DNA from 2 places in the Vibrio ishigakensis genome. Region 2 is predicted to be linked to the other one. Evidence: predicted binding sites of a transcription regulator. Region 2 holds the regulator's gene; the other holds the start of a gene.

The links. The regulator PurR, encoded in region 2, represses purine synthesis genes. The targets are predictions, from matches to a motif close to TNANGNAAACGTTTNCNTNA.
Positions count from the first base shown of each region.
Region 1: a site for PurR is predicted at 2,688-2,707, ahead of Pcarn_RS18285 (formate--tetrahydrofolate ligase). Genes of this name have one in related genera too.

Region 1 is NZ_AP024882.1:964,478-968,929, reverse strand. It holds gene speA (arginine decarboxylase) at 1-592, opposite strand, end outside; gene Pcarn_RS18285 (formate--tetrahydrofolate ligase) at 869-2,617, opposite strand; gene Pcarn_RS18280 (hypothetical protein) at 2,766-3,305, opposite strand; gene Pcarn_RS18275 (GNAT family N-acetyltransferase) at 3,408-3,833, opposite strand; gene Pcarn_RS18270 (response regulator) at 3,820-4,431, opposite strand; gene narQ (nitrate/nitrite two-component system sensor histidine kinase NarQ) at 4,445-4,452, opposite strand, start outside.
Region 2 is NZ_AP024881.1:1,864,136-1,868,587, reverse strand. It holds gene Pcarn_RS08420 (alpha/beta fold hydrolase) at 1-348, shown strand, start outside; gene Pcarn_RS08415 (DUF7577 domain-containing protein) at 329-640, opposite strand; gene Pcarn_RS08410 (TVP38/TMEM64 family protein) at 641-1,321, opposite strand; gene purR (HTH-type transcriptional repressor PurR) at 1,473-2,486, opposite strand; gene torD (molecular chaperone TorD) at 2,611-3,258, opposite strand; gene elyC (envelope biogenesis factor ElyC) at 3,327-4,094, opposite strand; gene cmoM (tRNA uridine 5-oxyacetic acid(34) methyltransferase CmoM) at 4,261-4,452, shown strand, end outside.

The DNA.
Region 1 (4,452 bases), on a different replicon from region 2:
ATCGAGGTTTAACCCCTAGGCTCTTGGCTTCAGCAAGCACTAGATCAAGCTCAGAAAGCTTCTCCAGTACTATAAATACCTTGTGACCCAGTTTCTCACCGATAAGCGCCAAGCGAACGTATTCTCTGTCTTTGTAGCCGTTACATACAATTACTGAGCTCGCTTTCTGCGCTAGAGCCAATACCGCCAATAGTTCAGGTTTACTACCCGCCTCTAGGCCAAGTTGCTTGGTTTCAAGCTGAGCTTGGCTCTCAAGGATCTCGTCTACTACCTCTTTCTGTTGGTTTACCTTGATTGGATAAACAAGCAGGTAGTTATTCTTATATTGGTTCTCTTCAATTGCTTGGTTAAATGCATTACAGATAGCGTGAACACGTTGGTGCAGAATTTGCGGAAAGCGTACTAACACCGGCATATTGAGTTGCTCTTTTTCTAGTTGAGCAGCAATCTTGCTTAATGGAACCTGATGAGGCGCATCACTGCGAGGTGATACATATACTTCACCTTGGTCGTCGATGCCGTAGAAGCCTTGGCTCCAGTAATGAACGTTGTAGTCAGCGCGTACGCGATCTAGTTTTGAAATGTTTTCCATGTCGAATCTCACAAAGACAGGAAGGAAGACACATGACTCGAAACTGCATTAAGCCATACCCAACACGGGTTCACTCTCTTCTCTCATTTACCGTGTGGGGCGCATTAACGGATAAAACTTCAAATGAGTCTAACAAAAAGATTTTGTCGTTAAGATAAATCCCGAGCACATCTATTACGAGGCTCCACAGGACGGGGGATCAATTGAATTTTTGAATTATTTACGGCGAAAAAAAGCCCCGCATTTTGCGAGGCTCGAGGTGTTTTTTAATGGAATTTAGCTAAGGCCTAGAATATTTCCGTCTTCGTCAATATCCAAGTTCATAAAGGCCGGCTTCTCTGGAAGGCCCGGCATGGTCATCACAGCGCCACACAACGCATAGATAAAGCCGGCACCCGCACATAGCTTGAACTCACGGATAGGCACGTCAAACTGAGTCGGAGCACCCTTCACGTTGCCATCGGTTGAGATAGACATAGGGGTCTTAGCCATACATACCGCAAGATTGCCAAAGCCTAGCTTTTGGAATTTCTCGAGCTGTACTTTCGCCTTGTCACTTAGTGTCACTGACGCTGCACCATAGCCCACCTCAGTGATCGCCATGATCTTCTCTTCTAGAGTCTGATCTAGGGTATACAGAGGTTTAAAGGTAGACGATTTTTGCGTTTGCTCTACAACCTTAGTTGCCAACTCAGCCGCACCCTCGCCGCCTTTAGCAAAGGCTTCACAGATAGCCACTTCCACATTCATTGGCAGCGCTTCAACCATAGCCTTAAGCTGGTTTAGCTCTTGCTCGCTATCTTGTGGGAAGCGGTTAATCGCCACTACCGCCGGTACGCCATATTTAGCCACGTTCTCAAGGTGCCACTTCAGGTTAGCAAAACCCGCTTCTAGTGCATCGCTATCGGCTTCAAACAGTGCATCAGGGATAGGTTGACCTGGCTTGATATTATACAGGCCAGAGTTTGCCTTAAGGCCACGAAGGGTTGCTACCACTACCGCACAATCTGGCGCTTTACCAGATGCCTGTGCCTTGATGTTACACGCCTTCTCAAAGCCCATATCTGAACCGAAACCACCTTCGGTTACGGTAAAGTCAGACAGTTTAGTCGCGATATCATCGGCGATAATTGATGAGTTACCATGAGCGATGTTGGCAAATGGACCTGCGTGGATAAGAGTTGGAACACCTTCTAGGGTTTGCATCATAGTAGGCTCGATAGCCTCACGCATGCTCACTGTCATCGCACCCGCTACCTGAAGGTCTTCTGCAGTTACTGGGTTGCCATCCAAGTCATAAGCCACAACCACTTTGCCGATGCGAGCGCGCAGGTCTTGCAAGTCTTTCGCCAGTGCTAGAATCGCCATAAGCTCAGAGGCAGCTGAGATATCAAAACCATCTTCACGCTCAATGCCATTGATGGTTTTACCTGGCTCGTTTAAGCCTACGGTGATCTTGCGAAGCGCACGGTCGTTATGGTCAACCACACGCTTCCATACAATATGTTCAGGGTCGATCTTAAGGGCGCGCATACCTGTGCGAGCTTCAAAGTCTTCATAGCCGTTACGCTGCTCATGATAGATACGAGCATCCAGCGCCGCTGAAGCTAGGTTATGTGCCGCCGTTACCGCATGGATATCACCAGTAAGATGCAGGTTCAACTCATCCATTGGTGCAACTTGAGAATAGCCGCCGCCAGCAGCCCCACCTTTAACGCCGAATACTGGTCCCATAGAAGGCTGACGAATACAGGCCATTACGGATTGACCAATCTTGAATAGACCTTGAGCGAGACCGATTGCGGTTACGGTTTTACCCTCACCCAGTGGCGTTGGAGTCATAGCGGTTACAACCACTAGCTTGCCACTTTGTTTGCTCTCTAGACGCTTTAGCGCATCTAGAGAAATCTTAGCCTTGTGCTTTCCATGCGTTTGAAACTCTTCACTGCGTAATCCTGCAGCGGTTGCTACGTCCGCGATTGGACGCAAAGGGGTAATACGCGAGATTTCAATATCCGACAGCATGACTTCCTCGAGGGTAAAAATGATACGAGCTATTTTGGGCGAGGATGATAAAGAAATTTGCGCACAAGTAAAGAGCAAACGTTTGCGTCAGAACATAAAAACAGCGATTTACGCCAGCTTTATGCCCCTAAATGCAGAGAAAATGATGTTACTTCAGTAGTTTGCGAAGAGAACCAGAAACTTGTTTCAAAAATGAGTTGTTATTCTGCTTAGCATCACGACCCACGTAGTAGGTTTGATTCCACTCCACACGCAGTTGATCCAGATTCTTATCTGTCATTGGAGCCAGCATCTTACCCGCTTCAGCGGCATAGTCGTTAGCCAATGAGTAATCCATTCTTAGCATGCCTTGCAGATAGACCCACAAGTGCATGGTAAGCCAAAACTCAATAATGACCGGAGCTTTAAACTTGCGAGAATGGCTTCTGTCTAGAGATTGGTCGATAACCTCCTGCATCGCCACCAAAGCGTCACGCTGAGCATTCAACTGATGCAAAAGCCTATCGTGGTGCACACTCAGCAAACCCAGTAGCAGTTCTAGGTCACTGTGCTCAGGAAACTTACTACTCGAGGTCTCATACAGCGGCATAAGCTTTCCACAAAGATCATCCAGCGAGTTGGGATCAGCATTCATGGTTTGCGGAATGGTAAAGCCAATAGAGTTAACGAGTTCGTGAAGAGGAGTCATGATGTGTTTGATATTTCCCAAGGTAAATCTAGCTTACCTTATTCGCGAAGGGCTTCCACGATTATTTCATCTGATTGCGAGACGTGCGAGTTTAAAACAGGCTTAACCTAATTCTTTAACCATATAATAGCGCTCAGTAGATACAGGATGATCATAAAGAGTCATCTGCACCCTGTATCCGTGTTTTTCATAAAAAGGCTTGGCTTGGAAATTGAAGGTATCTAGTAGGGAGCTGTGACAGCCTAGAGATTTAGCCTGCTCTTCGGCACGCTTTAGTATCTCACTACCCACACCCTGCCCTTTGGTTTTTGGTGAAACCCAAAGAAACTTTATCTCAAGCCAACTACCCCAGATTTCAGACACTAATCCGCCAACAACAGCGCCTGTTTCATCTTTGGCGAAACAAGCGAGGTCTTGATGGAACAGTCCTTTCAAAAATGGCGTGTTGTGCTCTTTTATGCCCGAGCGCACACAAGCAATATCCTCATCACTTGGCGTATCTGTAACCACATAGTTAATTTTGTCCATGGTGATCCAGATAGATAATGGTGGCAGCAGTGCGCGACTTTACTTGAAGCTTCTTCAGCAGACTCTTCATGTGCACCTTAACGGTAGACTCAGAGATGTACAGCACGTCTGCAATCTGCTTGTTGCGATAGCCCAAAGCAACTTTAGAAAGGATCTCCATCTCGCGCTCAGTAAGGGTTTCAAGCAAGCTTGGGTTTTCTGCACGGTCTCGAATGTGCTCTGCAACGGCATCGCTATATACCTTGTCACCATCCAAGGCATTGTGCAGATGATTTAGCAGCTCATCCGGTTCGCTATCTTTCAATAGATAACCATCGGCCCCCGCTTTCACAATGGCATCGATATCCGCTGCGGCATCAGAAACAGTTAAGATAACCACCTTGGCTTCCACACGCTCTTTACGCAGCGCTTCTAGAGTGGCAAGGCCTGACATGCCTTTCATGTTTAGGTCGAGAAGGATAAGGTCGAGCTCATGCATATGAGCCATAGCTAGCGCTTCGGTACCATTGCTTGCCTCACACACCATCTCAAATTCAGGCTCGAACGAGATCAATTGCTTGATGCCGCGACGCATTAATGGGTGATCGTCTACGATCATTACGCGATATGTATTACTCAC
Region 2 (4,452 bases):
AGCTTGTTTGCATGGATCATCATGCCGCAAAAGGGCCAGGTAGAGTCTCGCCATATGTTTATTCGCGAAGCGCGTAAGCTGTGTCAAAAAGAGTTTAAGCGTTGGTTTAGATTGGCGGCTGAGGTGAACCCTCTGATGCGCTACTTCAAGGAGCGAGAGTTGGATATTCCAACCCTCTATCTGATGGGCGACAAAGACTATATGTTTATTAAGCCGGTTAAAGAGATGGTTTCAGTGCACGAGCACAGTAAGCTGATCGAGATTGAGGATTGCGGCCACGTGTGTAACGTGGAAAAGCCTCAGCAGTTCAACCGCGAGTCCATCGCCTTTATTCAGTCGGTGAGCTAGCCCCGCAGTTCCAGCAAAGGGCAAACTGCCCTTCGTTAACCTCACCACATTCACTACAGGTCCAATCGGCCTGCTCGTCCGCTTCCATATATGCCTTGATAATGGCTTCCGCTTTCTCTTTGTAGGCAGGGTCTAGCAGCCACACATGGGGCTGGGTGGAATCATCCATCGGTAGTTCGCCCTGAAGGCCAAACAAGCCAACACTTCGAACCTCAACAGGTATCTTCTCCGCAAGTAAAAGCTCACTGATAAAGTGAGCTTCGGGTGGATTTTTTGCAATATATATCTTCATCTAAGCGACCGATTGATTGGGTCTTATCTTGTTCATTATCCATTTAGCGATAAGTGGGAACAGGCCCAAGAGTGCAAAGGATGCCAGTACGGTCGGGGATACTATGCCTGCTAGGCTGTCTATCTCAGCAAGTTGAGTACCAGCGTTTAGATAAACCATAGTCCCTGCCAACATACCTAGCTGACTAAATAGGTAGAATTTTGCCACTGAGATTGGGGTCAGACCCATCAAAAGGTTGATCAGGAAGAATGGAAATACTGGAATAAGGCGAAGCGAGAATAGATAAAATGCGCCGTCTTTTTCCACGCCCTTGTTGATGGTATCTAACTTATTACCAAACTTAGCTTGTACCCAGTCGCGAAGCAGGTAGCGAGAGCTTAGGAAAGCCAGAGTCGCACCTATAGTGCTGGCAAACGACACCAATACTAAGCTGGTCCAAAAACCGAATAGAGCGGCACCTAATAACGTCACCACGGCAGCTCCTGGGATAGAAAACGCTGTGATAAAGATGTAACCAATAAAGTAGAGAGCAGCAGACAGAACGAAGTTTTGTTCTATATGAGCGTTTAACGCAGCTTGTTGCGCTTTAGCGTTTTCGAGGGTGAGGTATTGCCCAAAGTTGACCGCAAGTAGAATGATAGCTGCAACCAAAATTACGCCAATTATCAATTTCTTATTCATCGTCCTGACCTAAGTAAGTTCACTTAGCTATAGGGACAGAGTAGGACATAGAAAAATTTCATACAAAATAAAAAACGGCACGTTTATTTACGTACCGTTTGGAATTGATTGGATAATTCGAGCTTGGATGAGGTATCATCCGCTTTCGAAGTTAAGCGTTTAGGTTCTTAACGCTATCGCGTGAGATAAGTTCTGGCTGCATCTCAAATACGCGGCGATCGTGCTCTTTGTCGTTGATACGCTCAAGCAGGATTTCAAATGCTGTCTTACCCACACGACGCTTAGGCTGGTGGATAGTGGTCAGTGGCGGCGCAAAATAAGCGGCTAGGTCGATGTTGTCATAACCGATAACTGAGATATCTTCAGGAACCTTAAGGTCGTGCTGTTGCAGGCGACTGATAAGGCCAAGTGCCATGATGTCGTTAAAGCAGAACACAGAAGTAGGGCGAGTCTCGATTGGCATAGCGGCAAGTCTGTCAGCGGCTTCTACTGCGGTATCACACTCGAAGTTACCCTCAAGGATATATTCAGGATTGAACTCGATGTTCGCTTCAGCAAGGGCACGCTTGTAGCCAGCAACACGCTCGATACAAGCCAGTTTCTCTGCTTGACCAGTTAGACATGCAATCTTGTCGTGACCATTCTCAATCAGGTGTTTCGCAGCAATATAGCCACCTTCTTCAGAGTTATCGATGATCTTATCGGCCATTGATGACTCTGGGCCCCAATCCATAACAACTTTCGGGATGTTAGGGTGTGAGTCCAGCATTTCACGCAGCTCTTCTGTTAGGTCAGAACACATAACCAGAAGTCCATCTACACGCTTTTCAGCCAGCATGCGGATATAGTCGCGCTGCTTCTCGTAGATACCACCAGTGTTACACAGGATCAATGTATAGCCCTGACGGTAGCAATAGCTCTCAACACCATCTACAACCTCAGCAAAGAAAGGGTTAGTAGACTGAGTTACCAGCATGCCGATAGTACGAGTGGAGTTACACTTCAGGCTACGGGCTACCGCACTTGGCGCGTAGTTTAGCTCTTTAACAGCTTTCATTACTCGCTCTTGGGTAGACTCTGCTACGAAGCGCGTCTTGTTAATTACGTGCGAAACTGTGGTCGTCGAAACGCCAGCCAGCTTTGCTACATCTTTGATGGTAGCCATGCTTTACCTTGTAAACCTGAAGAAGTGTAGGGACCTACTTAAGAGTAGTGCAATCGATTGCGGAGGGCAGTCTAGCTAGAAATGCGTCAAGTGACAACGCATTTCTATACAAAATGAGAATTCATCAATCGTTCGCAAGATAGTGACTATCCAGCTCACAAAACGCCACCAAAAGCTCGGCTACAGAGGCGTAAAAACCGAATTCGTCGAACTTGGTGCAGTTTTCTGAAAACTGAGGCACCCAGGTCAGCAAATGTTGTTCGATGAAGGCTTGTTGCTCGGCTAGGGCTACCTCCATATGGGCTTCTTGCTCAAGCTCGTTTGAGCGGATGATGAGATTTCCGAGAAAGTCGAGCTGGATAGCAAGGTGATCCGCCGGCTCGTTGAAGTTCTTATCAACCTGAATGCCTTTTTCCTGCATCAAGGCCGCCATCTCTTGCGCTGGTTTGCCGTTAAGCAGTTTGCTGTCATCGAGATAGATAGAGGCATAAGGAAGTGCCGCATGTTTATCGGAGGTTAGAAACAGCTCACAGAAGTCGGCAGATAACTCTAACTGCGCATCCTCTCTGTCTTGAAGCTTGTTTAGAGACTCGATGACGCCATCAGTGGCTTTCTTTAGCTCTTCGTTTTCAGATAGGCCTTGTAGGAAGCCGCGAACTTGTTGGCTTTGATACGCCTTGAGCTCTTCGTCAGTCAGCTCTTTTGAGAATAGGCTTGAGAACCACCAGTAGATTTCGGCGCGTTGCTCATTGAATTTCTTGATTTCTTGCATTGTAAGATCCAACAAAGGGCGCATCGGCGCCCTTGTAACAAAATTTAACTATATGAATTATGAATCAGTTATTTACTACTGACAAGGTTGCGTATCTTCTGCCACCAAGTACCGAGGGTCTCATGCCAGTAGCGTTCTGTTTGCTCTAGATACTGAGCTTGTGGGGTGTATTTTACCCAAGCCTGTTCAATGTTGGAGTGAGCAAGGTAGTTAGTCGGTGCAGGCACCGGCTCTAGACCCGCCTCATTAAACTCCCCCAGAGCCCGATTCATATGGCTAGCTGAAGTCACTAACACCAGCTTCTTATTGCCAACAAAGCCGGCAGCTTGATGCGCCTCTTCCCAGGTATCTTGCGCGGTTTCAAGCAAGATAATATCAGGCTTAGCAACCCCAAGCGCCAGAGCAACCTGCGCCATCATTCTCGCTTGGCTGATCTCTGTACCGCCTGAATAACCTGAGAGAATCAATTTACTGCCAGGATACATACGCAGAATACGAATACCCTCAGACAGACGCATTAGGGCAGTACGGCTTAACTCAGAAGTGGGTGGGATCTCCGCATCTACAACATGACCACTGCCAAGAACCATCACGTAGTCAATATTCTCAGTGGTCGGCAAGAAGGCAGTGTATTTGCGTTCTAGCGGTTTTAGTAGAGAGGTCGAGATAGGTTGGAACGAGATGGCAAAGATAGAAAACAGTGATATGAAAATGACGATGCAGCCAAACTTATGCTTGCGTGTGAACATCACCAGAGCGAGACCAATGAAGCCAAGAATGAGCATGGCAGGCAGAGGCATCAAAAACGCAGAAATGAGTTTCTTAAGTTCAAACATGATTACAACAATATATCCCTAAATGATTTTAAGTCGAGGTATGCATAATTACGGCTAATAATGCGCCCAGATTGGCCGAAAAAATCGCCATTCAAAGCGCTCCCTCTTTATTCTTCATCTTCTTGTGACACAATACCAAACTTGATTCTATAACCACATGCTCGCCGTGAGAAAAGATCGCAATTTTGACGACATCGCCGATAAATTTGCCGAGAACATTTATGGTTCTGACAAAGGTAACATCAGGCAAACAATAGTTTGGGAAGACCTAAACCGAATTCTATCTCAAATGGATGGGAACTCGAAATCGCTCACCATCTTAGACGCAGGTGGCGGCTTAGCACAAATGTCGCAAAAA